DNA from 2 places in the Iodobacter arcticus genome. Region 1 is predicted to be linked to the other one. Evidence: riboswitches for the same ligand, from Rfam matches in the RefSeq annotation. Region 1 holds a riboswitch; the other holds the start of a gene.
The links. Region 1 has a riboswitch for glycine ahead of gcvT (glycine cleavage system aminomethyltransferase GcvT). Riboswitches for the same ligand answer to the same signal wherever they lie in the genome.
Positions count from the first base shown of each region.

Region 2: another riboswitch for glycine. It lies ahead of ACFQNF_RS20685 (L-serine ammonia-lyase); the one in region 1 lies ahead of gcvT (glycine cleavage system aminomethyltransferase GcvT).

Region 1 covers NZ_JBHTBQ010000009.1:84,430-99,566, forward strand. Annotated here, with positions in the region: gene ACFQNF_RS05830 (MFS transporter) at 1-675, shown strand, start outside; gene ACFQNF_RS05835 (NAD(P)-dependent oxidoreductase) at 681-1,637, shown strand; gene ACFQNF_RS05840 (ATP-grasp domain-containing protein) at 1,661-2,893, shown strand; gene ACFQNF_RS05845 (ATP-grasp domain-containing protein) at 2,952-4,217, shown strand; gene ACFQNF_RS05850 (NAD(P)-dependent oxidoreductase) at 4,214-5,164, shown strand; gene gcvP (aminomethyl-transferring glycine dehydrogenase) at 5,358-8,228, opposite strand; gene gcvH (glycine cleavage system protein GcvH) at 8,454-8,831, opposite strand; gene gcvT (glycine cleavage system aminomethyltransferase GcvT) at 9,021-10,115, opposite strand; glycine riboswitch at 10,169-10,266, opposite strand; glycine riboswitch at 10,268-10,363, opposite strand; partial or broken gene ACFQNF_RS05870 (IS3 family transposase) at 10,712-11,890, shown strand; gene ACFQNF_RS05875 (LysR family transcriptional regulator) at 11,960-12,829, opposite strand; gene ACFQNF_RS05880 (hypothetical protein) at 12,981-13,964, shown strand; gene ACFQNF_RS05885 (sulfite exporter TauE/SafE family protein) at 14,167-14,934, shown strand; gene ACFQNF_RS05890 (BCCT family transporter) at 15,128-15,137, opposite strand, start outside.
Region 2 covers NZ_JBHTBQ010000047.1:31,295-46,431, forward strand. Annotated here, with positions in the region: gene ACFQNF_RS20645 (hypothetical protein) at 1-264, opposite strand, end outside; gene ACFQNF_RS20650 (hypothetical protein) at 261-806, opposite strand; gene ACFQNF_RS20655 (hypothetical protein) at 803-1,327, opposite strand; gene ACFQNF_RS20660 (hypothetical protein) at 1,404-2,186, opposite strand; gene ACFQNF_RS20665 (GspE/PulE family protein) at 2,715-4,415, opposite strand; gene ACFQNF_RS20670 (type II secretion system F family protein) at 4,412-5,584, opposite strand; gene gspG (type II secretion system major pseudopilin GspG) at 5,683-6,099, opposite strand; gene ACFQNF_RS20680 (nuclear transport factor 2 family protein) at 6,454-6,891, shown strand; glycine riboswitch at 7,062-7,146, shown strand; gene ACFQNF_RS20685 (L-serine ammonia-lyase) at 7,519-8,919, shown strand; gene ACFQNF_RS20690 (hypothetical protein) at 8,978-9,160, shown strand; gene ACFQNF_RS20695 (DUF2087 domain-containing protein) at 9,457-9,990, opposite strand; gene ACFQNF_RS20700 (S46 family peptidase) at 10,668-12,710, shown strand; gene ACFQNF_RS20705 (VOC family protein) at 12,885-13,271, opposite strand; gene aspA (aspartate ammonia-lyase) at 13,488-14,903, opposite strand; gene ACFQNF_RS20715 (YnfA family protein) at 15,038-15,137, opposite strand, start outside.

The sequences.
Region 1 (15,137 bases):
TATTTTTTAATTTTATCATTTGTTTTTTTCCACAACAGAAATAACGCTTTAACTTTAACAACGGTCAAGAGGCAAAAGTTTAAAGAGTCATATACGGCCTTATTAGGGGATAAAAAACTACAAAGACTCATTCTAGGGGGGATTGTTTTTAATTTATGCTACAGCCAGATAGAAAGTACGGTTGCACAAATTATTGCCAATAATTTTCATGATGGTATTAGATACTTTTCATATTTATTAACCGCAAATGGAATTATTGTAATTTCATTTCAGGCTCCAATTTATTGGTTAAGCAGAAGGATGGGGTTGAATATTAGCCTGGTCGTGGGGTGTGGTGTTTTCTCTGTGGGCATGTTTTTAATGGCTTTTCAGGAAATCTCAATCATCTTTTTATTTGTTTCAATATTTTTTATAAGTATTGGCGAAGTGTTTGTTTTTCCAATTTCTACAGAGCTGATTGAACAGCTTGCTCCAGATTCGCTCCGCGGGTCTTATTTTGGAGCGGCTACGTTTAGAAATTTAGGCCTCTCGATTGGGCCTATTATGGGTGGGTATATATTAACGTATTACGGTTCTAAATCATTATTCTTTACCGTTTCTATTTTGGCTATTGTATCTGTGCTTGTTTGCCTTTCAGGAAATAAAGCTAATTTAACCGCATTGCAAAGAGATTGATTTAAATGGCGAAAGTATATATTACAGATCGAATTGTTAATCCAGATATTGAGCGTGATATTTTAGGAGATGATGTCAGTTTGGAATTTGACAAAAATGCTGAAGTATTAATGGTGTGGAGACAGCATGTTGATAAGGATTTTATCGATCAGTTTCCCAAGCTGAAAGCGATTCAGCGCTACGGTGTGGGTTATGACAGGCTTGATTTAAGCTATGCAAAAAGTAAAGATATTTTCGTTTCAAACAATCCAGCTTACTGCACTGAAGAAGTAGCACAAACTGCAATGGCATTTATATTAAATTGCTCTAGAAAAATAAATTATTTAGATCATTTTGCAAAAGAAAATTTTGAAAAATGGCAGCAGGCAGTTACGCCACCAACACGAAGAGTATCTAGTTCAATACTGGGAATCATTGGGGCGGGACGCATTGGCGCTACAGTGTGCAATTATGCGCGAGCGCTGGGCTATTGCGTTGAATACTTTGATCCTTATCTGAGTGCGGAGCAAGTGGCTCGCTTAGACCAGATCGGCGCGAAGAGAATTGAGCACCTGGAAGCGTTACTCAATCAGGCAGATATTGTTAGCCTGCATGTTCCGCTTACTGCAGATACGACAGAAATGGTTAATGAAAGCTTTCTTCATTCAATGAAATTCGGGGCTTCTTTAGTTAATACTTCCCGGGGCACGACAATGGCGCATCCCGATGTTTTTTTGTCTTTTCTTGAGGCTGGCCATCTCAATCAATTGATGCTTGATGTATTGCCTGAAGAGCCGCCAACTCATTGCTCATTTATAAATATGTGGCTTGAACCGCCTAGCTATTTAAAAGGAAGAGTTTTGATTAATCCACATAAATCATACTTTTCCAGCGAATCCGCAATCGAGATGCGGCAGACAGCAGCAATCAATGCTAAACGGGTGATTGATGGTCTTAGCCCATGCTTCGTAGTAAACCACTAATCTTATAAAAAGAGAGATATCTTATGCGCAAGCAAATATTAGTTATTGATTTTGTTACTCCAAAAAGAAAAAATACACTATTGACGGCAAAAAATTTAGGTTTGTCAATTGCTCTTGCTGCAAAAAGTTTACCTGAAGAAATTGCAGAATATGTTGATCGATTTATTGAAGTAGATACAGAAGATACCAATGCCTTATTAGAGGTTTTGGAGGCTGAACATAAAATTAAAAAATTTGATGGTGTCATCTCATTTTGGGATAGGTATGTTGAGCCTTGTGCACTCATTGCTGAAAAATTAGATTTACCTGGTAATACAGTAGATACAGCGATTAAAACACGCAGTAAATTTATGACTCGTATTTCTTTAGCTGAGCAAGCTGTTCCTCAGCCGCGTTTTCGTATTGTAAAAAGCCTAGACGATTTAATTTCTGCTGCAAAATATATTGGTTTTCCATTTATATTTAAGCCTGTAGGTGCATGCTCCAGCCGTGGTATTTTTAAAGTTGAATCTGGCCATAATTTGGTGGAAATCTATCAGCAGATGTTGGAAGTGAGCAATAATCCTGACGATAAAATGTTTAAGTTTTATGAGGGTGAGTTTTTAGCTGAAGAGTATATGCAAGGGCCAGAATTTAGCGTTGAAGGGGTGGCCAGTTTTGGTGTAATACATATTGCAGGAATTACGGAGAAGTGGACTACTGAAAATAATTTTACTGAAAAGCAGCATCTTTTTCCCGCTAGATTAGAAGAATCACAGCAGGCTGCCATTCTTGATGTTGCAACTCGTGCGCTGACTGCGATTGATTACCGACAAGGTGCTTTTCATGTTGAGTTGATGCTGACTTCTGAGGGGCCAAAAATTGTTGAAATTAATGGCCGTTTAGGAGGAGATTTTATTACGACCCATTTGTTGCCCTTGGCTCAGGGAATAGATATCAGTGCATGTTCATTTTTAGCGGCATTAGGTGAAGAGATTGATTTAAGTAAAAAGCTTGATAATCATGCAACAGTTAAATTTTTAATTGCTGAAACTGAAGGTGTGCTGAGCGCATGGTCAGGATGTGAAGAAGCGTTGGCTGTAAAAGGGGTTCAGGAGTTATTTATTGAACGTAAAGAAGGCGCATCTGTGACTCTTCCTCCGAAAAAATATGGTGAATTTCGTTTAGCGGCTGTGATTGTTCAGGCGGAACGATCGTGTGATGCGCTTGCACAAGCAGATATGGCGATTAATTATTTAGCGCCATCGATCGTTTAATTTAGCCCCTTTGTTTGTCCGGGTCGGATCAATGGATTGCTCACATTAAGTTCTTACTATGAAAAATGAAATTATTCCAAATAGCTTATGTCTGGTGCTTGGCGGGGCTCGTTACGGTGAGTTTGAAACATTATTCAAACAAGGTATTTCTGTTGGTTTGATTCTGGATTCCAATTCAATCAATAGCATTCCTGTTGATCATCAATTTGTGTTAATTGAAAAATTCGATTTTAGAGAATCAAATGAAGCGTTAAGTAGCTTGATAAATACGATATCAAAAAAATGGCACATTGATGCGGTATTAAATACGCGGGAGGCGTATGTACCTCATCACAGAGTGATTGCTCAGGCGCTGGGGCTGCCCTTTATCAGTGAAGAAAGTTTACAGTGCGTGACCAACAAAACAAAAATGCATGAAGCGTTTGTTAGGCATATCGGTGAGTATTCAACTGCATTATTTGAAAAAACACGGCTCCAGAATGAACTGGAGCAAATAGTTGAGAAAATTGGTTTCCCCTTGATTTTAAAGCCAACTAACTTGGCCGCTAGTTTATTTGTTAGTCAGTGCCATCATTTTGAAGAGTTAAACGCTGCTTTTTTAAATATGCAAAGCGGCTTAAGCGCGCATTATCAAAAAATAGGCGTAAGTGATGATGCCGTGCCAGAAATTCAAATCGAGGAATTCTTAGAGGGATCTTTACATTCACAGGATCTAATTATTTCTGAGGATGGCCGTATTTACGCTACTCCAATTGTTGATGTGATAACGGGCAAAGATTTGGGTCTCAATGACTTTCATCATTTTTATCGTGGTTGCCCCACAAAATTGACGGAAGCACAGCAAGAAGTGGCTAATCGTCTTACAAAAAAAGGAGCACAGGCTTTAGGCTTACGTGCGTGTGTTGCTCATACAGAGTTTATTTTCACAGAGCATGGCCCCCGATTATTAGAAATTGCTGCTCGGCCGGGTGCCCATCGTAATCGTGTACTTGAAATGACTTATGATCTGCCGCTTAATGTACTGTATTACCAAAATCAAAAAGGGTGTATAGCTGATTTTACTTTAACAGCGCCGCGTCCTTTTGCAATTGTGACTCCTTTTCCTTTGCTAAAGAAGGAGTTTTTAGGCTTAAAAGATATTGATGCAATTCAAAATCTGAATAGTTATCATCATCATGAATTTAGGGTAAAAATAGGTGACATGATTGGGCCTGCCAGAGAAGGGTTTTATTCTTGTTTTGTTCTGGAGCTGCTGGCTACTTCTCATGAAGCATTATGGGATGATATTCAAGTCATAAAAAATATGGGCGATATTTATAAATGATTAATAAAAGGCCAAAGATTGTTATTTTGGATGATGAGGCTCTGGCCTTTTTTGATACAAGTCGTCGTTTTCAATTAGATCAAATTGGGGATGTTGATCATTATCGCTCTGCTGCCCGCGATCAGGATGAGTTAATCGCCCGGTTAGCAGGGGCAGATGCGCTGATTAATATAAAAAAGAGTTATTTATTTAACTCGGATTTATTTGATGATCTTCCTCAGTTAAAAATAATATCTTATTTTGGGATTGGTATTGATCATTTTAAAATTTCAAAAGAAATCAGCGATCGTGTTTTAATCAAAAATACGCCGGGTGTGAGTGCGGGTGAAGTTGCAGAGCATGCTTTTGCTCTTTTGCTTGGGCTTTCAAAAAAGTTACTTGTTAATGATAGCAATACCCGGCAAGGGATTTGGCTTCAACAGGATAATTTAGGCTTGCAGGGTAAAAAAATAGGCCTGGTTGGCGCAGGAGATACCGCTACTGCGGTGAATCACCTTGCCAAAGCATTTGGCATGGAAACGTGTATGTGGACCAGATGCCCTAGTGCGGACAGAGCTGAAACACTAAGAACTCATTTTGTAGAGTTAGACGTGTTATTTAAAACTTCTGATGTTATTTCTTTGCATTTGCCTTTGTTTCCAAATACACGCGGCATGATTACCCGTGCTTTGTTAAAAAGTATGAAGCCTTCTGCTTTTTTACTGAACTTAGGGCGTGGTGGTTTGTATGAGGAAAAAGATCTTTATCATGCTTTGAAAAATAATTGGATCGCAGGAGCAGGGCTGGATGTGTTTGAAAACGAGCCTTTAAATCAGCACAGCCCATTCTTTGAGTTTGATAATGTATTGCATACGCCGCATATCGCTGATCGCACTCCTGAGTGCTTTGAGCGGGGTATGGATATGGTTACAAATAATATTCTTAATTATTATTTGGTATCAGAATAGATAATATATTTTATATATTGTGAACATTTTATTGCTGATCAGGATGAACTCAAGTGATTGGTGGCAATGGGCACATTTATATATGCGTTGGGGGGCGGCAATGCGTTAAATGCTAAACCAAATAAATTTTATTGATATTTTAAATAAAAAAGGCCATCCCTGCGGATGGCCTTTGCTTCGTGAGTTTAAAAGTTTACTCGTAATCAGACATCGGCAGGCAAGCGCAGAACAGATTGCGATCGCCGTAAACGTTGTCTGCACGGCCAACCGGTGGCCAGTATTTATTACGTTTTACGCTTTCCAGCGGGAATGCAGCTGTGGCGCGCGTGTAGCCGTGCTCCCACGTTTCAGCGGTGAGTACTTCCACGGTGTGCGGCGCGTTGACTAGCGGATTGTCTGCCAGTGTCCATTCGCCGCTTACCACGCGATCGATTTCACTGCGGATGGAGATCATGGCGTCGATAAAGCGATCGAGTTCTATTTTTGATTCGCTTTCGGTAGGTTCCACCATCAGCGTGCCCGGTACCGGGAAGCTCATGGTGGGGGCGTGAAAGCCATAATCCATCAGGCGTTTGGCTACATCTTCATTGCTGATGCCGCTGACGTCTTTTAGTGGGCGCAGGTCCAGAATACATTCGTGCGCAACCAAGCCATCATGGCCGCTGTAAAGCACAGGGTAGAAAGGTGCAAGGCGTTTGGCGATGTAGTTGGCGTTGAGAATTGCTACTTCAGTCGCGCTCTTTAAGCCATCGCTTCCCATCATGGCGATATACATCCATGAGATAGGCAAAATCGCTGCCGAGCCAAAGGGCGCTGCGCTGACTGCGCCAATACCCTGCTCACCACGCACATAGCCGCTGCTTTGCTGATTAGGCAAAAACGGTACTAAGTGTGCTGCTACCGCTACCGGGCCAACACCGGGGCCGCCGCCGCCGTGAGGAATGCAGAATGTTTTGTGCAGGTTTAAGTGGCTAACATCGCCGCCAAACTGGCCAGGCGCGCACAGGCCCACCATGGCATTCATATTTGCGCCGTCGATATACACCTGGCCACCGTGGCCGTGCACGATATCGCACACTTCTTTGACCGATTCTTCAAATACACCGTGCGTGCTTGGGTAGGTGATCATAATTGCGGCAATATTCTGGCTGTGTTTATCGGCCTTGGCGCGTAAATCGGCCAGATCAATATTGCCCGCTTCATCACAAGCCACCACCACCACGGTGAGGCCTGCCATCTGCGCAGAAGCAGGGTTGGTGCCGTGAGCGGAAGCGGGGATGAGCACAATATCGCGGCCGGTATCGTTACGCGATGCGTGGTAAGCCTTGATAATCAACAGACCCGCGTATTCGCCTTGGCTACCGGCGTTGGGCTGCAAGCTGACACCCGCGTAACCCGTTGCCGCGCAGAGCATGGCTTCGAGCTGGGCGATCATTTCGCGATAGCCCTCGGTTTGTGCCGCAGGTGCGAATGGATGAACGCTGGCAAACTCTGGCCAAGTGACCGGCATCATTTCGCTGGCTGCGTTTAGCTTCATGGTGCAAGAGCCAAGCGGAATCATGGTGCGATCAAGGGCTAAGTCTTTATCTGCCAAGCTACGCAGGTAGCGCATCATCTCGGTTTCGGAGTGATAGCGGTTAAAGGTAGGGTGCGTCAGAAAGTCGGACTGGCGTAGCAGCTCGCCTAGCAGGCTACCTGCGATTTCTGCATCGATGGCGTCGACTGCTGGCAGGGTTTTACCTGCTGCAAACACATGCCACAGCGCCGATACATCTTCACGCGTGGTGGTTTCGTCTAGCGATACACCCACGGTGGTCGCGTTAATCACGCGCAAATTAATGCCGTGGTTGTGAGCAAGCGCATGCACGACAGCCGCTTCTTTTACCGAAATCGTCAGCGTATCAAACCAGTTGCTGTTAAGTACTTTAGCGTCGAGCTGGGTCAAGCCCGCAGCCAAAATGCTGGTCAGGCGGTGCACGCGGTGAGCGATGCGTTTTAAGCCACTTGGGCCGTGGTAAACGGCGTACATGCTGGCCATCACGGCGAGCAATACTTGGGCGGTACAGATATTGGATGTGGCTTTTTCGCGGCGGATATGTTGCTCGCGGGTTTGAAGGGCAAGGCGGTAAGCGCTTTTGCCCTGCGCATCAATGGTAATGCCAACCAAACGGCCCGGCATAGAGCGCTTGAATTCATCACGAGTAGCCAAAAAGCCAGCGTGCGGGCCACCAAAGCCGAGCGGTACACCAAAGCGTTGGCTATTGCCGACCACTACGTCTGCACCCCATTCGCCGGGCGCGGCCAGCAGGGTGAGCGCCAGTAAATCAGCAGCTACAACGACTAAAGTGCCCTTGGCGTGTAAATCAGCGACCAGAGCACGATAATCCGGTACATCGCCGTTTACGCCAGGGTATTGCAGCAGTACACCAAAACCGTCACCCGCTTCGCCAAGACCGGTGCGCACTTCAATGCCCAGTGGCGCTGCACGGGTTGCAATCACTTCGCGGGTTTGTGGCAGCACATCGGCGGCTACATAGAAAATGGTCGATTTGCTTTTGCTCATTCTCAGCAAGAGTGTCATCGCTTCGGCAGCGGCAGTGCTTTCATCCAGCATCGACGCATTGGCAATCGCCATGCCGGTCATATCGGTAATCATTTGCTGGAAGTTAATAATCGCTTCCAGACGGCCTTGGCTGATTTCTGGCTGGTATGGCGTGTAAGCCGTGTACCAAGCTGGATTTTCCAAGATATTGCGCAAAATCACGCTCGGAGTATGGGTGCCGTAATAGCCCTGACCAATCATGCTCTTTTTGAGCACATTCTTGCCTGCAATGGCTTTTAGCGTGGCTAAAGCCTCGGCTTCGCTTTTCGCCTGAGTGAATTCACCCAGCGGCAAAGCATCCTGACGGTGAATGGCGGCAGGAACGATATTTTTAATCAGATCGGCGCGTGTAGCGTAGCCAAGCAGGGCCAGCATAGCGGCTTCTTCCGCAGCATTAGGGCCGATATGGCGAGCCACAAAAGCGGCGTGATCTTCAAGATGGCTAAGAGATGCAGTGGTCATGGCGGCAACCGTAAGTGTACGTGGGGCAGGTCAAAAAGATAAGCCAAAAAGATCTGTAGACACAGAGAACGCAGAGAAGAACAAAAGCGAGAACAAGGAGGAAGACCTAGCCATAACAGCGCTGTAAGCGATAACTTGCTGTTAATTAGGTTTTACCTTAAAGGTTTTCTCCGTGTGCTCTGTGTTCTTCCCGATCTCTGTGTCTACAGACGTTTTTATGTTTTATTAGCTGATGGCTTTTTCGTAATCGGCGGCGCTCAGCATGGCATCGAGGTCGGCTGCGTTGTCTGGGGTGATTTTGAATAACCATGCGCCGTAAGCGTCGGTGTTGACTTGTTCTGGAGCATTGGTCAAGTCGTCATTGCTTTCCAGAATCACACCCGCCAATGGCGCGTAGATATCGCTAGCAGCTTTAACCGACTCAACCACACCACAAGCGTCATCTTTGGCATAACGTGTGCCAGCTGCTGGCAATTCTAAAAACACGATATCGCCCAGCGCTTCTTGCGCGTGGTTGGTAATACCGATGGTGATGCTGCCATCTTCTTCAAGACGAAGCCATTCGTGCGTGTCAGTGAATTTCAAATTTGCAGGGATAGACATAAAAGTGCTCCGGTATGGGGTGTGTTGTTGTGTGCTGTGTAAGGTCAAAAAGTTCTGTAGACACAGAGAAAAAATGAGAACACAGAGTACACAGAGAAAACCGATTAAGTAAAAGCTTAAACGGTGTGTTTTCTCTCCGTTCTCGTTTTGTTTTTCTCTGTGTTCTCTGTGCCTACAGATCTTAGGTTTTTATGAAAGCTGTGATTTACCGTTGCGTACAAAAGGCATTTTTACCACGCGGGCGGCTAGTTTTTTGTCTCGGATCGCTACGTGTACGGTGTCGCCGATCGCAACGCCTAGCGGTAAACGTGCCATCGCAATGGATTGTTGCAGGCTAGGGGAGAACGTGCCGCTGGTGATTTCACCAGTCCCGTGTTCGGTGTGCACCACTTGATGGCCGCGCAGTACACCGCCTTTATCTAGCAGCAATAAGCCTAGGAATTGTTGGGTCTGGCCTTGAGCCAGCAGGGCTTCTTTACCGACGAAATCGCGCTCGGAAACCAGATCAATCGTCCAGGCCAGTGCCGCATTCAGCGGGTTCACTGTTTCGTCCATATCTTGGCCGTATAAATTCATACCGGCTTCTAGGCGTAGCGTGTCGCGTGCGCCAAGGCCACATGGGCGAACGCCAGCGGAGATCAGTTGATTCCAGAAATTTTCAATTTGCGTAGCAGGCAGTACCACTTCAAAGCCGTCTTCGCCGGTGTAGCCCGTGCGGGCGATCATGATGTCGCCAATTTGCACAGCATTAAAAGGCTTGAGGTCTGAGCTGGCGGCTTGGGTTTCTGGCAAAACTTGCCAAACTTTAGCGCGGGCATTGGGGCCTTGTACGGCCAAAATAGCTAAATCATTGCGGGAGGTAATGGTGAGGCCGGTATTCCATTCGGTATTAAGCTGCTGCATCCATGCGATATCTTTGTCAGCCGTGCCCGCGTTAACCACAAGGCGGAAGTAATCTTCGGCAAAGAAATAAACGATTAAATCGTCGATGACGGTAGCTTGTGGGTTGAGCAAGCAAGAATAGAGCGCTTTGCCGGAAACTTTAAGCTTGGCCACATTATTGGCGATGGCGCGGGTCAGGAAGGCGCGAACTTGTTCACCCTTGATATCCACCACACGCATATGGCTCACATCAAACATGCCGGCATCGGTGCGAACGGCGTGATGTTCTTCGATTTGCGAGCCGTAGTTTACGGGCATGTCCCAGCCGCCAAAATCGACCATACGGGCGTTGGCAATACGATGGGCAGCATTGAGTGGGGTAGTGTGGAGTTGGGCGGACATGGCGCTCTCGGGCATAGCGCTGCAAGCCGATTAGGCTTCTTATATGCAGCGGCCCCTCTGTCCTTGGTACCTGAGAGATTCCAAAACGGTTCATGACGATCCGTTTTGTTAGCCCCTTCGGTGGGCGTTGTGCACGCCACTCTCCAGAGTGTTGATGCCAAAGAGTCCTTTTGCCTGAGCGTTCGCGGGCGTTGCGCCTTCGGCGGCACCAAGGGTTTTCCCTAGGTACTCTCTCCTCTTTAGTGGTCGAAATTTAACCACTTAGGCGCCGCTTGTCAATTTTTACATGTACAAACTGATGTGCACATTACTTATGATTTTGGGGTATTTAAACGCCATAAAGCCCCGCTCAAATATGAGCGAGGCTTTCTTTGGGCTAAAGGGGGGGGGGGCCAGGCGCGCTATTCAGCAAATTAACTGTGGTCTGTCCCCAATGCTGTTCCCCAATGCTGTTCAATGGATAATTGCTTTTTTTCTTAATGATAAAGTATGACGAGCAGAGTTGCACATTTGGAAGATTCGATTCGATTCGATGAGGTAGTCTGAATTCCGTAGACACGCTTGTTTGGTAAACTTTGAACCAACAGGAGTGAGAAATGAGCAAAAGAATAACGCAAAGCCATACGCTGGAATTTCGGGCGGAAGCGATCAAGCTGGTGTTTGAGCAAGGGTTTTCAGTGGCCGAGGCCGCAGCACGTTTGAGTATGAAGCAGAGCACGCTGGCGTATTGAGTCACACAAGCCCGCAAAGTAGTCAAAACCCCTTCTACACCGACCGTGATACCCAGTGCCGCTGACCTGATGGCCGAGGTTTGGCAATTACGCAAAGAGCTGGCCGAAGCCCGAATAGAGCGCGATATCTTAAAAAAAAGCGACAGCGTACTTTGCCAGGGAGTCACTGCCCGGTACGTGTTCGTGAAGCAATGGCAATCTCAATATCCAGTCAAGTTGTTGTGCCAGACTTTGGCGGTATCTCGCGGTGGTTTTTACGCCTGGCAGAAGCGACCACCTTGCCGCCGTTCGCTAGAGAATGAGCGTTTACGGGTAGAGATTCGGGCCGCACACAATAAGACTCGACGGACTTATAGCACCAAGCGTTTGCAGGATGAACTAGCAGAAGAAGGCATTAAGGCGGGTCGTGACCGGATCGCCCGGCTGCGGCGTGAAGAAGGCATTCGTTGCATCCAAAAGCGTAAATTCAAAGCTACGACGAACTCAAACCATGCTCTGCCGGTTGCAGATAACTTGCTAAATCAGGAATTTAAACCCACTGAGCCGAATCAAGTCTGGGTGAGTGACATCACCTATATCCCGACGGGTGAAGGCTGGCTGTATTTGGCAGGTATCAAGGATGTCTTTACCTGCGAGATTGTCGGCTATGCCATGGGATCACGTATGACTCAGGAATTAGTCGGCCAAGCGCTGTAGAAAGCCGTGAAATGGAAGCGGCCGCAAGCCGGCTTAATCCTGCACTCAGATCGGGGTAGCCAGTATTGTTCGCATAGCTATCGGAAGCTGATTGAGCAGTTTGGTTTGCAGGCATCGATGTCGCGGCGTGGGAACTGCTACGGCAATGCGCCGATGGAAAGCTTTTGGAATAGTTTGAAAAATGAGTTGGTGCACCATCACAGTTACGGCAGCCGGTTTGAGGCAGAAGTATCGATTCGAGAATACATCGAAATTTTTTACAATCACCAGCGGCGCCACACACGCTTGGGTAATCTATCTCCGGTCGCGTTTGCACAAAAGATCAGCAGGCAAGCGGTTGGAATTTGAGTGAGGCGTGTCTACGGTTGTCAGGACAGGTCAGTCCCCTATTGTTGTCGCTATTGTTTCACCTATTGTCTAGACATCTTTGAACTCATTTTTCAGTAGCTCTGAAAATTTATCTTTTGCACGATGAAACCCTGTATGTCTGTTCCAGATAAAGTAATTCTGTATCGGCATCAAGCCACTGAATGAGTATCCACTTATACTGCCAATCCTTCTGAACTGCTCAAATACTCCTTTGGGCACCAAAGAAACTCCTGCGCCAGAACTAACGCACCCAAGAATGGTGCCATAACTTGCTATGTTAGTTATTGGAGTAGGTATTTGATGTTCGTTTAGCCAACCTTCAAGGGATTTCCTGTAGGGGCACCCTTCTGGCCACATAAATATATTTTTTCCGATCAAGTCTTGCGGAGTGCTTATTTCGCCCATCGCTGGCGAGGCAATTAACACAAGCTCCTCTTTATATATTTCCATGCGCTCAATGTCTGGGCACTCATCTTTGACCGCAATGATTGCACAATCTAGTTTATGCGCAACAACGTCACTTAACAATTGCGACCAGATCCCAGTACTGAACTCCATTTTTACCGAGGGATAACTCTGATGATATCTGGATAAAATACTAGGCAGTCTGCCGGTCGCAGAAGACTCTATTGCACCAATCTTCAGTAATCCAGAGGGTTCTGACTCAGAATCGAGAGCTCTACGAGCCTCTTGGCACAAAGACAAAATTTTATTTGTGTAGCTTAGAAATAACAATCCCGAAGGGCTAATTACAAGCCCTCTACCCTTTCTAATAAACAAGGGTGCTCCAAGCTCTTTTTCTAAAAGCTTAATTCTGTTCGTAATGTTTGACGGAACGCAGTGCAGTAATTTAGACGCCTGAATGATGCTTCCTTGCTCGGCAACCACTTTAAACATCGTTAATTGGGAAAGCTCCATCTTAATTGATCACTAAAAATGAATGATTAAGTCATTATAAGTTACTTGTTGCTAAGCTTTCAAGCCAATAGCATTAGCGTATCTGGTCCTATGTAAAAAATTTTACTGGGGTTAACCAAATAAACCCTAGTGGATAAAAAAAGGCGAAATTATGAACTCAGCATCATTGCAAAGTCGTTTTGAGGTTATTGAAAACAATAAGTCAATGCAAAAATTCGGTGAAACTTTCATTGAGGCATTATCCAAGCATCTAGGAGGTTTGAAAATACCAGGCAGGGCTATCCTCGAAAGCCTCCAGAGGGAGCCTCTTTCCGTACAAGTTGAGCAGGTAGTTGAAATTAAAAATGCCATGGAAGAGGTGCTGTGCCATTCAGTCACTCAAGAAGCTCAGTCCTGGGCTGAAAACGCATTCAATGCACTTTTGAAAAAAGACAAAGCTGATGCCGGTGTTTTGAAGTTCTTTAATGGATGGAATGAAACCCATAAAACAACGAGCTTAGTTTCCGCAAAAATCATCATGCGTCTGTCTGCAGACGCACTATCTGTGCCTGCCGAAAACCAAGGGGGCTATCATAAAGTTATGGCTCACATGCATGAGGTTGCGAAAGATGATTTTGGCCTAGGGCATAAGGGACATGATGGCATGTACAGCTATCTGACAGCGGCCTTTGAGGCGCCAGGCTGGGTAGAGGCCCAATATAAGGTTAATGAATGTAACGAGTTTTCTGAATTCCTCTACAAAACAGGCGTGGCGGAATATAAGTCACCTATGAACTCCCTTGAGCACAAACAATCCATTATGGATGCCATGATGGTCTCCATCGCCTCCGAACTTTGGAATGGAAGAGAATATAACTTCATAGCTCAATACATTGAAGAAAAACTTCTGTCTATAAATCCAATGTTGGCTAGCAACCCTCAGAACTTACGCAATGCAAAAGGATACGTTTTGGGCCATGCTGGAGAGGTAGAAAACAAACATGGCTTGCATGCATTAGCCGCTGCACAGGCTTACGGTCGAACGGTCGACCTGACATTTCAAATAGATCGACTGAAAGAAATAATGCTTGATTACAACAGCCGCGTTGGAAAAGCTTTTGACTCTTTGCATGCAGCTTTGATGTCGAATAACTAACCCGTCCGCAACTTTTATTCTGGAAGCTCCGCATCAAAAGTGAAGGTTGCTCTCTCCGGATGAGACAGTCACCATCGTGCCAAGGGAAACCTCGATGGATACCGCACTAAATTGACTGCAGAATTCAGGGCATCACAGACCTCATATCGAAAGGAAATCATAATGCTCAGTCAAAAACTCAAATCCGTACCGGATATTTTATATGGATTTTGAAAGTACTTTAGCTGCATTGGGTTTTTTTGCTTTCTGTGGTGGGCTGATTGATGCAGCTGTTGGCGGCGGGGGGCTTGTACAGGTGCCGGCACTCTTACACGCTCTGCCCCAACACAGTTTGGCAACGGTTTTTGGAACTAATAAGTTAGCTGTATTAGCAGGTAACTTTTCTTCAATATTCACTTATCTAAAAAGAATAAAAATCATATGGAAGCTCATGCTTCCAACGATGTTTTCAGCATTTATATTCGCTTTCCTTGGAGCTCTCTCTGTTTCCTTAATTCCCAAACGACTTATGGAATATGTTGTTTTTGTAATTTTGATCGTCATGGCTAGCTATACATTTATTAAAAAAGATTTGGGACGATTTAGTACTAACATACGCTGCGGAAAAAAAGAGATTTTTCTGGGGGTGTTTTTTGGAGGTTTAATTGGTTTCTATGATGGGGTATTTGGGCCAGGCAGTGGTAGCTTACTACTTTTTATTTTTGTCAGATTTTTTGGATTCGACTTCCTGAACGCTTCAGCTTCAGCAAAGCTGGTTAACTTAGGAACATTTAGCGCCGCGCTGTTGTTTTTTATCCCATCCGGCAATGTTTTATGGGAAATAGGTGGTGTGGTTGCTATATGCAATATCGCGGGCTCTCTCACGGGTGTTTTTTTGGCCTTACGCTATGGAAGTGGTTTTATTCGAATATTCTTTTTAATTTTACTTTTGTTCCTTATAGGTAGGATGGGGATGTCGATATTCTTATAGCTCATAGCTGCTGTATCAATCAATTTATCCTCTCCGGCCCGATTTAGAAAACAATAGGTACACACTCCACTGATCAAGCACGATACCGCCTAATTTAATTACGCGACTTATATAGTCTGTTTAAATGGTGGATTCAAAAATAAATTAGCATGAAATACCGCCGCATTCCGAGTGTAATGCGGCGGTAATCATTTTAAGTATGC
Region 2 (15,137 bases), on a different contig from region 1:
AGGAGTCGGTGTGGGTTTAGGTGGCGGCGGTGGAGGCGGCTGCCATGTTTGGATCGGGAATAAATTCACCGCCACACTGCTGGCCGCAGACGCCGCCGATGCTTGCGCCGCAACGGCCGACGCTTTAGCGCTGGCTTCACTGGCCGTTGCCGCACGCTGTTGGCGGCGGGCAGGCGTGTCATCGGGCTGGCTATCTTGCCAGGCAGAGTAAAGCGTGAGTAAAACAGTAATCGCCAAAACAATTTGCAGCGGGCGCGAGATCATGGCTGCACCTCGCTTAAATACGACATTTCAATCTGCACATTCAGCATGGCGTCGCTAATTTGCGGGCGCGATAAATTTAAAGTTTCGATACGCACGCCGGGTATTTTTTCTAATTCACTAATAAATTGCTGCACGTCTGGATACAGCCCATTTGCTGGGAACTGTAAGCCGTAGCGCAATAGCTGGCCGCCCACTTCGGGCGTGGCTTTGTAATCGCTTTGCTGCAACACAATGTGTTTTTGCTCGGCCAGCTCATTGAGCTTGAGTAAAAACGCGGTAAATTGATTCGATTGCGGCAGGCGCTCGGCCACGCTGCTGGCGGTAGCAGATGCGCTGGATGCCGATTGTTTAAGTTTCCTTGCCGCCTCTAGCAAGCTCAGCTCGCGGCGCTCTAAATCTTTTTGGATGGGTTGTAGTTTTTGCACATAAAGCGCCCCAGCCAGTAGCAGCAAAACCAAGCCTGCAATCGCCAAAATCCCCGCATATTGCCGCCATTGGCGCAGATACCAAATGGCCTGTTGTATGAGTCGCTGCGCATTCATAGCCGCGGCTCCCAAACGATATCTAGGTTCACTTGCACCGGGTGAAAAGGATCGCTGGCGCGCAAATTATGCCGGGATAAAGAAACGGCTTTTACCCCCTTGCTGCTGCCGAGGCGATCGACCAAGGCCAGCGCATCGGCGAGGGTTTTGGCTTCTAAATCCAGCTTGATCAGATGCTCGCTGCTGGCTAGCTCGATACGGGTATAGGCAATGGTGGGCAGCCAAGTTTGCTCGAGCACCGCCAGTACCGGCCCGATGGCCTGCTGCTGTGCCTGATGCGCAGCCAATACCTTGGCATTGGTTGGTGCTTCTTTTTTCTCTTTGTTCTGTGCCTCATCCAAGCGACGGCGTTGCCAGCTGATCTCATCTTCACGAGCATCCAACTGCTGGCGTGCCTGATCGCTAATATCAAGGCGGGTCATCACCCACAGTAGGGCAATCACTGCCGCTACAACAAGGGCTAAACCCAGCCAGGGCGTTGAGCTTGGGGACCGATGAAAGTCGAGTTGCATAGGCTTCATGCGGCAAGGTCCGGTTGATCGCGATGCGGGGGCAATATCGTAGGGCGGGTGCAACCCGTGTATTTTTGCACGATGCTCATATCGCCAAATCCCCAGCAAATAATGGATGGACCGCGCCTAAATAGTTGACTTCGCATTGCGGTAGGCTGAGTTTGGCGAGCGGGTGGTTGGACGAGCTGATATAAATTTGCGGTGGCAAAGACACTTGCGCCAGCATGGCCGCTTGACGCAATAGCGCCGCCATACCGCCATCGAGCAGTGCTTCACAATCTTGATTAAGCGGCAGGCTGACGATGCCTTGCCATGCCGTATCCCGCCAAAAACCACAGCAAAGCTGATCGGCCTCGGTGATCACCAGTGCAAATTCGGTAGCTTTGAGTTGTTTGCGATGCTGCTGGTGTACTGCCGAAAAGAGCGGCTGCACACTGCTTAAGCGCAGCTTATTCACGCGCGCCAGCTCGATGATCACTTGGTAAATGGATTCATCCATGGCGGCGATCAAGCGCGATTCACCATAGCCCGCTGGGTTGATACACAGCCGCCAGCCTTCGGTAGAGCCACCAAATTGCTGGGCTAAAGTTAGCCGAGCGTAAGCTTTCCAATCATCGGGCTGATACAAGCCATCTTGCCAAGGCAGCACGGCGTAACGTACCCAATCCCCGCTGAGCAGTATATTCAATGTGCTGATGCTGCTTTTAGGACGAGTCTCTAGCCGCTGCTGCAAAGCCAGCGCAGCAGATTGCACATCAACCGTGGTCGACGCCCATTCAGTATCTGCTTTTTGTAAGCGCGGCTGGCTGGCCAAAGTCAGCTTCTTGCTCGCTAGCCAAACGCTATGCTCAATCCATAAAGGGGGCACGATTGCTTTCCTGCAAAGTAGTTAGGCAATAAATTCAAATCTTTAAAAATGCTAAAAAGTCTGTAGACACAGAGACCAGTGAGCACACAGAGCACGCAGAGAAAAACAAAGGTATATAACCATTCAGGGTGGGCAAGTCTTTATGCCCACGCGCCTACTCCATTGGCAGTCCATGTCTAAAACCCAAGTCTTGAAACACGGAGGCCACAGAGAACACGGAGTTTCACGGAAAAACCTATCTAAAATCAGATCAAAATCATAAAACCACCTATTGATTTCACTAGGGTTTCCTCGTTTTTCTCCGTGTGCTGCTTTTAAACTCCATGTTCTCTGTGTCTACAGATCTAAGGTTCTTTTAAGTTTGTTGCGGTGCGTAACGCCTACGGCGTTTTGCACCCTATGAAACTACAACACGTAGGGCGTGGTGCTTTATCCAGACGCATTACGCCCTACGTTTCCTCGTTTTTCTCCGTGTGCTGCTTTTAAACTCCGTGTTCTCTGTGTCTACAGATCTAAGGTTTTTATCGTTTAATCCACAAAAGTCACACGATTGATTTCTTGTAGGGTGGTTTCTCCGCTGGCCACTACGGCCAAAGCTTGCTGACGCATCGACAAAAATCCAAAGCGTGCGGCGAGTTGTTTGAGTTCTACGGCTGGCGCGCGGCTGGCAATGGCTTGCTTTAGCTCGTCGTTTAGCCGTAATACCTCGGCAATCGCCTTACGCCCTTGGTAGCCGGTATTACGGCAAGCCTTACAACCAACGCCTTTACGGAATCGCCAGCCTTTCACTATTTCGCTGTTTAAGCCCGATGTGGCGAGTAGCTCTTCGTCGGGCTCGTCATCCACTACGCAATGCAGGCACACTTTACGAATCAGCCGTTGGGCCACCACGCCGATCAGCGCATCCACAAAGCTATTCGGCTCTACGCCCATATGAATAAAGCGGTCGAGCACCGAAAACACATTGTTGGCGTGCACAGAAGTGAGCACCAAATGGCCAGTTAGCGCCGCTTGCACCGCAATATTGGCGGTTTCGCCATCGCGAATTTCACCCACCAAAATCTTATCCGGATCATGGCGCAGCACCGAGCGCAGGCCACGGGCAAAGCTCAGGCCTTTTTTATCGTTCACAGGAATTTGCAATACGCCGGGCAGCTGGTATTCCACCGGATCTTCAATGGTGATGATTTTCTCTTCGCCGGTATTAATCTCAGAAAGAGTGGCGTAAAGCGTGGTCGATTTACCTGAGCCGGTAGGGCCGGTGACGAGCAGCAGGCCGTAAGGCTCACGCGCCAAACTTCTGATCCGCGCCATCGTGCCGTCATCAAAGCCTAAGATATCTAAACGCAGCTGCTTAAAGGTATCCCCTCCATTTTGCTTATCTAATACCCGCAGCACGGCATCTTCGCCGTAAATCGACGGCATGATGGAGACGCGAAAATCTACTTCCCGGCCATTAATCCTTGCCTTAAAGCGTCCGTCTTGCGGCACGCGGCGCTCTGAAATATCCAGATCGGCCAGCACCTTAATCCGAGAGATGACTTGCTCGGCGGTCTCCAAGCCGTTTGCGCCGCCAATATGCAGCAGCACACCGTCGATACGGTATTTAATGGTTAAGCCATTTGGCGTGCTTTCCATATGCACATCAGATGCCTTGGCCTTGAGCGCGTCGTACAGCGTGGAATTCACCAGTTTGACCACTGGCTTTTTATCAGCCGCCAAGGTCGCCAGTGAAATTTCAACGATGCCGTCTTGATTGACTTCACTTTGCTCGCCAACCCCTAGCTGATCCATCGCTCGGTGTGAGGTTTCAAACTGCTCTAAGTAAGTGCGTAGCGCCTGATGATGGGCAAAAGCAGTTTTATAGCTTACAGATAAGCGCTGGCGTAGCCAGTTACGCAGAGCGGCATCGAAAGGATCGGCCAGCACAACACATAGCCCATCTGTGCCATCGAGTAGCAGGCATTGTCTTGCCACGGCTTCACCGTAAGGCAGCAGATCATAACGCGGACTAAGCGCGCTGATGGCATCGAGGCTTAAAAACGGCAAGCCCAGAAAGCGGCTAAGCTGCTCGCCGTAATCGGCATCGCTTAGGGATAGCGCCTGCTGCAAACGCGGAGCAAGCGGGGCCTGATCTTGGCGTAATGTTTGGATCAGTTCTAGGCTGAGCTTGGGTGAAGAGATTGTGATCGCTTCAGTCATCGCTGGCATATATGTGGCATCTGTCATTGCATATTCCCAGCCAGCTCAAAAATCGGCATATACAGCAGAAAAACAATTCCGCCGATCAATACGCCAATAATCAACATTAAAATGGGCTCAAAAAGGCGGGTAAACATATCGATGGCGCGTTCTAGCTCTTCATCGCAAAACTGCGCCGAGCGCTCGCACATGGTGGCCAGCTCACCGCTTTGTTCCCCAACGCGTAGTAAGCGTTCCGACACAGGCGTTGTCAGTTGGTAGCGGGGTAGGGCTTGAGAAAGGGCCTGGCCCGATTTCACATCGACCAAGGCTTGCTGTAAGCCAAGCTGCATTTTTAGTGGCAATAACTGCGCCGCCAGCTCCATCGCATGCACCACCGAAATTCCGCCAGCCAGCAGCAGGCCCACGGTGCGGTAAAAACGCGTCAGTGAAAATAAGCGCCGGTATTGCTCTAAACGCGGTAAGCGCCAAAAGGCTTCACGTAAAGCACTTTTGGCTGCATCGGTACGCAGCAAAAACACCGCCAACACCACGCTAAGCACCAAGCCGCCAAACATCATCAAGCCGTGCTTGTGCACCAAATCCCCCCACCACAGCATCATTTGTGCCGCAAAAGGTAGGTTTGTCATCGACGCGTAGATCTGGCTGAACTTTGGGATCACATAAAACAGCAAAAACAGCATAATGCCGCCGCCAATACCAATCACGACCAGCGGGTAAATTACCGCCGAAATGACCTTCTTTTTAACTGCGGCCAGCCTAGATTCGTAATGGTGATAACGCCCCAGCGCATCGGCAAGGTGGCCCGTTTTTTCTGCTGAGCTAACGGTGGCGATATATAAAGGCGGGAAGTGCTGGCTCATTTGTGCCAACACTTTAGATAAGGGTAAGCCTTGGTACAGGCCTTCAATCATGCGGCTTAATACATCGCCATTCGTATCTTGCGCGCTCTTTTCTTTAAGCGTTTCTACTGCTTCAACTAGCGTCAGCCCCGCTTGCAAAAGCGCGATCAGCTCTTGGGTAAATAGCGATAGGTCAAATGCTTTGGTGGAGAGTTTAAAGCTGCTGTGCGCCTTGGCAGATAAAAACTGCTGTCCTTGCGCCGTCAGCTTATCCTTTAGCTCGCTTTCATTAGCGGCGTCGATATCCAGCTGCAGCAGTTTGCCTGCCTGCAAGGCTTTAACGGTGTAGCGCATGGGGGCTTCTAGATGGGCTTCGTAGGGCGGGTGAAACCCGCCATTTTGTAAAGGAATATAAGTCAGCGTGCATTGGCGGCTTGCACCCGCCTTAAGCGTTAATAGCTAACATCGCTATCTTCCCCTGTACCACCGGCTTTGCCGTCTGCGCCCATGGTCAGCAAATCGTAGTCGCGGCCGTTTTCCCCCGGTTTGTTGTAAACGTAAGGCCTATCCCAAGGATCTGCCGGCACGTCTTTCATCAAATAAGGGCCTTGCCACTTTGGCTCGTCACTTGGCTTTTTGGTCAGCACATTGATGCCTTGCTCGGTACTTGGGTAGTGGCCGGTATCAAGGCGGTAATGATCGAGCGCATCGGCAATCGATTTCATCTGGCTTGCCGCAGTCTTAGTCTTGGCTTTGCCTACCTCACCAAACAGCTTGGGGCCAACGTAACCGGCAAGCAGGGCAATAATCAGCAAAACAACGAGTAATTCCAGCAGGGTGAAACCTTTGGACAGGCGATGATTTTTCATTTTTTTTGTCTCTTCCCGTGAAGGCTAGCAGGAGCCGCCTTTCATCTTCTATCCCCGCATCGTAATACGGCGCTTCTTGCGGGATCAAGCCTTTTTCACGGCTTTTGCCTAGATGGAAAAATACCGGGCTTGAGGTACGCATTACGACTGGCTGAGTAGAGTAGATTGTGTGGCTGTGAATTGACTAATTTGCTAGTTAGTAAGGTGGTATGAGTACTGGCTATGGGAGGCTAATTTTTGTTACCGTAGCTGGGTGATAGAGTGTGATGTTTTTAAGAAATAGCTATAGTTTGCAGGGCGGGCGCTCTTCATTTTTTGCTTTTTGTTTAAATACGCAGCTAAAGGATATTTAAGATGAAAAAATTACTTATTACGATGATATTAGGTTTGCTGGCAGCAACGGCAATGGCCGGGCCTAAGGAAGAGAAAAATAAAACGCTGGTGCTTAAGTTTTACGATATTGCATTTAATAAGCTGGACACCGAGGGTGTTTTACCGTTTATTGCTAAAGATTATATTCAGCATAATCCGGAAGTAGCGAATGGTGTGCAGCCTTTGCAGGATTTTATTCGTTATATAAAAGCTAATTCACCGAATTCCCGTGCTGTGATTAAGCGGGTGATTGCAGAGGGTGATTTGGTGATGTTGCATGTTCACTCCCAAGATAAAGCCGGTGAGCGTGGCGTGGCGATTGTGGATATTTTTCGCGTTAAAAATGGCAAGATCATCGAGCATTGGGATGTGATTCAGGCCGTGCCAGAGAAAGATGCCAATGGCAATGGTATGTTTTAAGTGATTTAAGCAGCCGTATTGCTGCTTATTTATTAAAAAGCCCCATGCTTATTGTCAGCGTGGGGCTTTTTATTGAGCTTAGTACTAATCATGAATTGACAGCCAGTGCAAGCTTCAATAGATTGGCTGCTGCCACGCGGCCATGCTTGGTTTGATCGCCAAGACTTGCCGCAGCCATTGCAGGAGAGACTGTTAGCACAGCGCCGAAGGGGAATCGCCCCAGAAACTCTCAGGCAAAAGAACTGTGATGGCGTTGGCAATCTGGAGAGAAGGTAGGTTTAGCCTGCCTCGCCGAAGGAAGCATGGCCGATGTGCTGCATCGTGCCGCAATCTCTCAGGCAAAAGGACAGAGGGGCATCGTTCGGCTTACGCTGAGCGGGCACTGTTATCCTCTACGCCCTGTTCAAACGTAGCCGCTTTGCACTTCTAACCATGGATTACATCCGCTAAGTCGTGAAGCTTGCTCACCAGCATGTGAAAAACAACAACGCTTAGTCGCTTCATTTTGCGATTAAGCTGAACGATATACCGTAAAAACAATCTATTAAAAAACAGATCTAACAATAGCCTGCAAGCGACTCGAGCATGCACTCAGCGCAGCAGCAGGCATTACCCGAGATACATAAAATGGCAATTAGCGTATTTGATTTATTTAAGATCGGCCTGGGCCCATCCAGCTCGCACACCGTTGGCCCGATGCGGGCTGCGCGTACCTTTGCTCGTCGTTTAGAGAAAGACGGCATCCTTGAGAAAGTCGCCAAAGTAAAAAGCGAGTTATTTGGCTCCCTAGGTGCCACGGGCAAAGGCCATGGCTCGGATATCGCGGTTTTACTCGGCTTGCAGGGCGAATCACCTCGCCTTGTGGACACCGAAAAGGTGGATGAGATGGTCGCCGCCATTCGTGAAGGCCGAAAGTTAAATCTGCTTGGCAAGCATGAAATTCAATTTATTGAGGCCGAACACCTCATTTTGCATAAGCGCAAAACACTGCCATTTCACCCGAATGGCATGACTTTCGAAGCTTTTGATGTGACAGGCGAGAGTCTCTCTAAGCGCGCTTATTACTCGGTAGGTGGTGGTTTTGTGGTGGATGAAGCCGCCGTGGATGCGGGCTTTAATCCGCCCGGCGTGACGACGCTAAAGCACCCGTTTAAGAGCGGTGCCGAGCTACTCGCTCTGTGCGAGCGTCACGGTAAAACCATTAGCCAGATCATGTTAGAAAACGAGCTGGCCTGGCGCACCGAAGATGAAATTCGCGCTGGTCTGCTGGAGATCTGGGCGGTGATGCAAGCCTGTGTAAAACGGGGCTGCGAGCATGAGGGCATTTTACCTGGCGGCTTAAAAGTAAAACGCCGCGCTGCCGATATGTATCAAAAACTGCTGGCATCCCCTGAAGCCGCGCTGCGCGACCCGCTTACCGTGCTCGATTGGGTAAATTTATACGCACTGGCCGTCAACGAAGAAAACGCAGGGGGTGGTCGGGTGGTGACTGCGCCTACCAATGGCGCAGCAGGGATTATCCCTGCCGTAATGCATTATTACGCTCGCTTTACACCGAACCCGAGTGATGATGGCATTGTGCGATTTTTCCTGACTGCGGGCGCGATAGGTATTTTGTTTAAGCTGAATGCTTCTATCTCTGGCGCAGAAGTGGGTTGTCAGGGTGAAGTGGGCTCTGCTTGCTCGATGGCCGCAGGTGCGCTGGCAGAAGTTTTGGGCGGTACGCCTGAGCAAGTCGAAAACGCCGCAGAAATTGGCATGGAGCATAATCTGGGCCTGACGTGTGATCCGGTTGGCGGCCTTGTGCAAGTGCCATGTATTGAGCGCAATGCCATGGCATCAATTAAAGCGATTAACGCCGCCCGTATGGCGCTGCGCGGCGATGGCCAACATTTTGTATCGCTTGATCGCGTGATCAAAACCATGCGCGATACCGGCCGCGATATGAACACCAAATACAAAGAAACCGCCCGCGGTGGCTTGGCAATTAATATGATTGAATTGCCGGTAAATATCGTGGAGTGCTGATTTTTTAGAGTATCTAGAAAACGGCGGGGAAACCCGCCGTTTTTTTAGCCACCACGATGTGCCGGGCATTGCTCACCCACAAGCGGTATGGGGCTGGGCTTTACCTGCAGAATCGATGAGTGATGCAGATGCGGCGTTTAGCCACTCTAAACGCGGCATGTTGGGTATCTTATTGCAACAACGTCTGATTTTGCTAGCTTCACCTCTGAATATATCCATCAATACGCTAGAGCCTGGCTGAGCCAAAATTACTGGGCAGTGGGTATTTTTAATTGCGTGAATACCGCAGATTTAACGCCTTTGGCGGGAGATTAGGGGCAATCCTATCAACTTAAGTAAATGTTTTCGTAGGGAGAGTGCAACCCGCGAGCGATGCTGAAAAGTACGCGGGTTGCACCCGCCCTACAAATAGCTACAGTTTTTATAGGGTGTGCAAGTCGGTTTTCTTGCGCACCGCTTTGGAGCACAACGACTTCATCGTTGTGCTCCCTGCGAAACCTGTTGTTGTATTACAAGGTGTGCTTTTGATCGGTAGGCTTAAGCTCCGACTGCCGCCTTACGCCGCTCAATCTCTGCCATAAACTCCCGCAACTCTTCCGGAATATCCTGCTCCAGCCGCTGGTAAACGCGGCAATCCGGCGTGCGGGTGATCAGCTTGTAATTCACCAGCTCGCGGCGCAGCAGCACGTGATCGCCAATGGCTTCTGCGCTTTTAATCCATTCATTGGCAGCTTTCTCGTCCATTTCTAGCTGGGCGGGGAAGCTGGCCCAGACTGGCCAGATGCAGGGTAGTTGCTCAGAAAACTTAGTAGGCCAGCGCATCAAACGCCCTTGCTCATCAAAATACCGAAGCAAGCGTTTGGTCAGCGGGGAGTAGATATTGCTTACCGGCGTTGGCGCTTCTGCTGCCGCACGGAGATGCTGAAAATTACTAAAGCCAGCGGCGCGTGCCAGCATATTGAGGATTTGCAAGTGGCCAGGGGCGGCAGGCTCGAGTGCCCATTGCTGTTTGAGCGAGCGGGCGAGAGCCGAAATATCGGAAGTATAAAAAGGGTAGGTAGTGCGCGACATGGTCGAATCTCCTGTCGTGCCTAAGTCTGAAAGACTGCCGCTGGTCGCCGTTACGGCTTGGCACTAGGGTTCGGGCCAAGCAAAAACTAGATGATTTTTTCGCCATGGCAGGTTTAGCGTGGTTCATATGAACTGGCGACGCCTAGGTGAGCTGCAGACCTGAGGGGGATGATAGCTCAATATATGGATTTAATTCAAGTTGCGGTAAGTATTTGATGATTTTATTATGACATTTGCTTGTTCGTATCCCTCTATATACTTAGACTGCTTAACTATTGTGTAAGTCGATAGATAGGGATACGGCCTGAAATAACTCCACTATGCGCATCAAGTTAAGCCAATGACATGCCGGATTTTTTTGTAGGGCGGGTGAAACCCGCCAGAATTTGGCATGAAACACTATGGAAAACGGCGGGTTTCACCCGCCCTACGAATGATGAAATGCTTGCAAATGAGTGGTCACGGGCATGACAAAAGCCTAACTTGATGCCTATAACGGCTTGAAATAACTCCCCAGTATGGTAATCCGTCATCCCCGAATGTTGTTATCAGGGATCCAGTCGCGCTACTGGATTCCCGCCAAAGGCACGCGGGAATGACGTTGTTTTGGAATCGGGAAGTCAATAATGAGCAAATCTTAGGCTCTAAATATAAGGGCCGTTAACAGGGGATACAAAATGAAGCAGCGCTACGCTTATTTAAGCAGCTTGATGGTTTTTGCTATGTCGGCCTTTGCCGATGAAGGAATGTGGACCTTTGATAATCCGCCTAGCGCCTTGGTGCAACAGCGCTATGGCAGCACTTTAAGCCCCGCCTTACTCGAGCATTTGCAACAGTCCGCAGTGAATTTTGGCGCGTCAGCCTCTTTTGTTTCTAAAGATGGGCTGATGCTCACCAACCATCATGTGGCGATGAGTTGCATCGATAAGCTTTCCACCGCAGAGCGCGATTTGCAAAAAAAGGGCTATGTGGCAAAAAAAACCAGCGATGAATTAAAGTGCCCCGGTGGCATGGCGCGGGTACTGATTTCTAGCGATGACGTGAGTGAAGTAGTAAGCACAGCCGTAGCAGCAGGTAAAGATGATGTAGAACGCACGGCGCTGCGTAAGACGGTAATTGCCGATTTAGAAAGTAATTGTAAGCAGTCCACAGCTTTGCAGTGCGAGGTGGTTTCGCTTTATCACGGCTCGCTCTATCACCTGTATCGCTTTAAAGAATGGAACGATGTACGCCTCGCTTTTGCACCAGAATATCAGGCCGCATTTTTTGGCGGGGATGCAGATAATTTTGTTTATCCCCGATTTGCCCTCGATTTTGCGCTGTTTCGGGTGTATGAACATGGCAAGCCTGTTACGCCAAAGCACTACTTGAAATTAGCCGATAAGCCGATAGGCGAGGGCGATGCAGTATTTGTGATGGGGCATCCAGGGAACACCGATCGCTTACAAACGCTGGCACAACTGAAAGCGCTGCGCGATATTAATATGCCGATCCAGCTGGCGAGTGCAAAAATGCAGCAACAGCTACTGCATGCGTTTTCTAAACGCTCCCCCGAAGCCACAAGACAGGCACTAGACGTATTGTTTGGCACAGAAAACTGGCAAAAAGCCTTACTTGGCGAATATGCAGCGCTGAAAGATCCGCTCTTGATTGCACGTAAAGAAGCTGACGAGGCGAAATTTCGTCAGGCGTATCAAGAGAAAGGCTTAGCAGGCGATCCATGGGCGGATATCGACGCGGCAACGGCTAAAGGTATCGCAAAAGCTAAAGAATTTTGGGCGGTGAGCTATGGCCATTACACCCTGTTTGATAAGGCGGGCAAATTAGTTGAGCTAGCCTTTGAGCGGCAATTGCCCGACTCCGTGCGGCTAAGTGCCTACCGCGATGCGCGAATTACCGCGTTGGAGCGACAGTTACGTGCCGATGTGCCGATTTACAAAGAGTTAGAAGCGATACGCCTTGCCGCAGGGATTAATGAAGCGCTCGATTTATTGGGAGAAAATCATCCCTTTATTCAAGCCACGCTGGGCGGAAAATCGCCCATTGTTTGGGCAGAGGCGGTGGTTAAGAAAAGTCACATCAATGAGGTAAAAGAGCGGGTGCGCTTACTGGAAGGCGGCGTAAAAGCGATCGAAGCCTCAGAAGACCCACTGATCAAAATCGCGCTTGCCGTCTACCCCTTACGCCGAGAGCTGCTGAAATTTAAAGAAGAGCAGATAGAAACGCCAATTAAACAAGCCGCAGAAAAGCTAGGCCAAGCCCGCTTTGCGCTTTACGGTAAGACTTTGCCGCCGGATGCCACAGGTACATTAAGGCTGTCTTACGGTAAGGCCGCAGCTTATACCTCGAACGGCATTGCTACACCTTGGAAAACCACTTTTGGCGGGCTGCTCGCCCGAGCCGATGGCTTTGCAAGTAAGGTGCCTTTTGATCTGGCTGAAACCATTGCCCAAAAACGCAGCAAGCTCGACCCACGCACCGCGCTTAATTTTGTCAGCACCGCCGATATTATCGGCGGCAACTCCGGATCCCCCGTGGTTAATAGTAAGGGCGAATGGGTAGGGCTGATTTTTGACGGCAATCTAGAAAGCCTAGGCGGGCGCTTTGTCTACACCGACGAAACCGCCAGAGCCCTATCCGTGGACGCGCAGGCTATTTTATATTCCTTAGACCAAGTCTACGCAGCGCCACATTTGGCTAAGGAATTGCGGGTGAATTAGCGGCGAAATGAGTAGGGCGTACTCGAAGCGAAGCGCAGTACGCCAAACCAATTCACCCTATCCACCCAACCCAACATTTTTGCTATCAATTCAATATGGTCATAGAGTAATGGGTCTGTTAAAAAAACAAGTTGATTACGCTCTAAAGATGAATACGCTATAAGCGTTTCAAACTCAGACAGCCTCTGTGCAAACAATCGCTAATTTATTGCCTACAGGGTCTCGCACGTAGGCAGCATACCAATTTGGGCCATAAGCCCGTACGCTTGGAGCGCCTTCATCTGTCCCGCCGTTGGCAATAGCAGCAGCATAAAAAGCATCGACTTGCTCGCGTGAGCTGGCGGCAAAGCCGACCATCGCCCCATTGCCCGCTGTGGCGGGCGCGGAGTTGAACGGTTTAGCCACCCAGACAATTAAGCCTTCACCTAGCCCTTCACTTGAATACGCCTTCCAGCTAGGAAAGTTCATATGCGAGCGCCAATTGATGGTGGCTAATACCGCATCGTAGAAAGCGCATGATGTTTCATGATCATTGGCTCCTAAAGTGACATAGTTTTGCATGATTTAATCCTTACGTTGAGTTTAACCCAAGATGTGCTGATGAGTATGGCATGGGGCTATGGGGGGCTTCAATAAAAAAAGAACGAACGTTCTGTTTTGTGGTTTTTCGTTCACATGCGGCCGCTATGGGTTCTGCTTCATGTTTTAAAACAAAAAAACCCCAACTCAGCTGAGTGGGGTTTTTAATCAACACCTTTGTATTAATACTTTATAGAATCAATACCGCTTACCCAAATACTGCGGATTAAGCAGGTTTTCATTTGAGAAAATATCGTTTAATTGTGCCTGGTTGAGTAGTTTTTTCTCTAAGCACACTTCGATCACGGTTTGTCCTGTTTGCGCGCAAATTTTGCCAATTTCATCGCATTTTGCATGGCCTAGCACGGGATCGAGATAGGTCACAATGGCGATGCTATTGAGTACATTGCGGCGGCAGGTTTCTATATTGGCGCTAATGCCGTCGATACATTTTTCTTTTAACCCTAGCATGGCGTTTTGTAGTAAATGGATGGATTCAAATAAAGACGATGCAATGACCGGCTCCATTACATTGAGTTGCAATTGCCCTGCTTCTGCTGCCAAGGTAATGGTTAAATCATTGCCGATCACTTTAAAGCAAACTTGATTCACCACTTCTGGTATCACGGGGTTTACTTTGGCGGGCATAATGCTAGAGCCTGCTTGCAATTCGGGTAGATTAATTTCTTTTAAACCCGCCCGCGGGCCGGATGATAATAAGCGTAAGTCATTGCAAATCATCGATAGCTTGGTAGCGGTGCGCTTTAATACGCTAGAAACCATCACATAAGCGCCACAATCAGATGTGGCTTCAATTAAATCTTCGGATGAGGTAAAGGCATAGCCGGTGATTTCGCAGAGTTTTTTTACCGCAATCGGGCGATATTCAGCGGGTGCATTAATGCCGGTGCCAATGGCGGTAGCGCCTAGGTTAATTTCGAGCAATAGGTTTTTAATTTGCCCAATTAAGCGGATATCTTCTTTGATTAAGGTGGCGAAGGCGTGAAATTCCTGGCCTAAAGACATGGGCACCGCGTCTTGTAGCTGGGTGCGGCCCATTTTAAGCACATTTTTAAATTCAATTGATTTACGAATAAAGCCTTGCTGTAGTGTTTCCATATGCTGCATTAAAATCAGCAGGTGCTCGTACAGGGCCACTCTGAATGCCGTTGGGTAGGCATCATTAGTCGATTGGCATTTGTTTACGTGATCATTGGGGTGAATAAATTGATATTCACCTTTAGCATGGCCTTGTAATTCTAAGGCTAAATTGGCAATGACTTCATTGGCATTCATATTCACTGAAGTGCCTGCGCCGCCTTGAAATACATCACTGGGAAATTGATCTAAGCAGCGGTTATTATTAATGATTTCATCGCAGGCTTTAGCAATCGCCTCTGAAATTTTCTTTTCTATGGTACCAATTTCGCCATTGGCCAAAGCGCAGGCTTTTTTTGTTTTGGCTAATGCTTTTACCATAATGGGGTTATCGCTGATTTTGGCTTGCGATATTTTGAAGTTTTCTATGGCACGTTGCGTGTGAATACCATAGTAAGCATCAAAAGGAACTTCTTTTTCGCCTAATAAATCGTGCTCGATTCTAACGTTTTTCATTAGATAAAACCTCCACAAAGAATGATATTAGCAGTGAGTGCTTTTGTAATGATGATATTACTCAATATCTTGCTTAATAGGGAAGTGCTGGATAGGGGGGGTATGTATTCGGCATTAAATGAATGGCGCTTGATTTAATTTGCTCTGGGGGCGAGCAAAATGACCGCCATGCCAATTAAGCTAATCAGGCTACCGATGATATCCCAGCGATCCGGCATAATGCCGTCTGCCAGC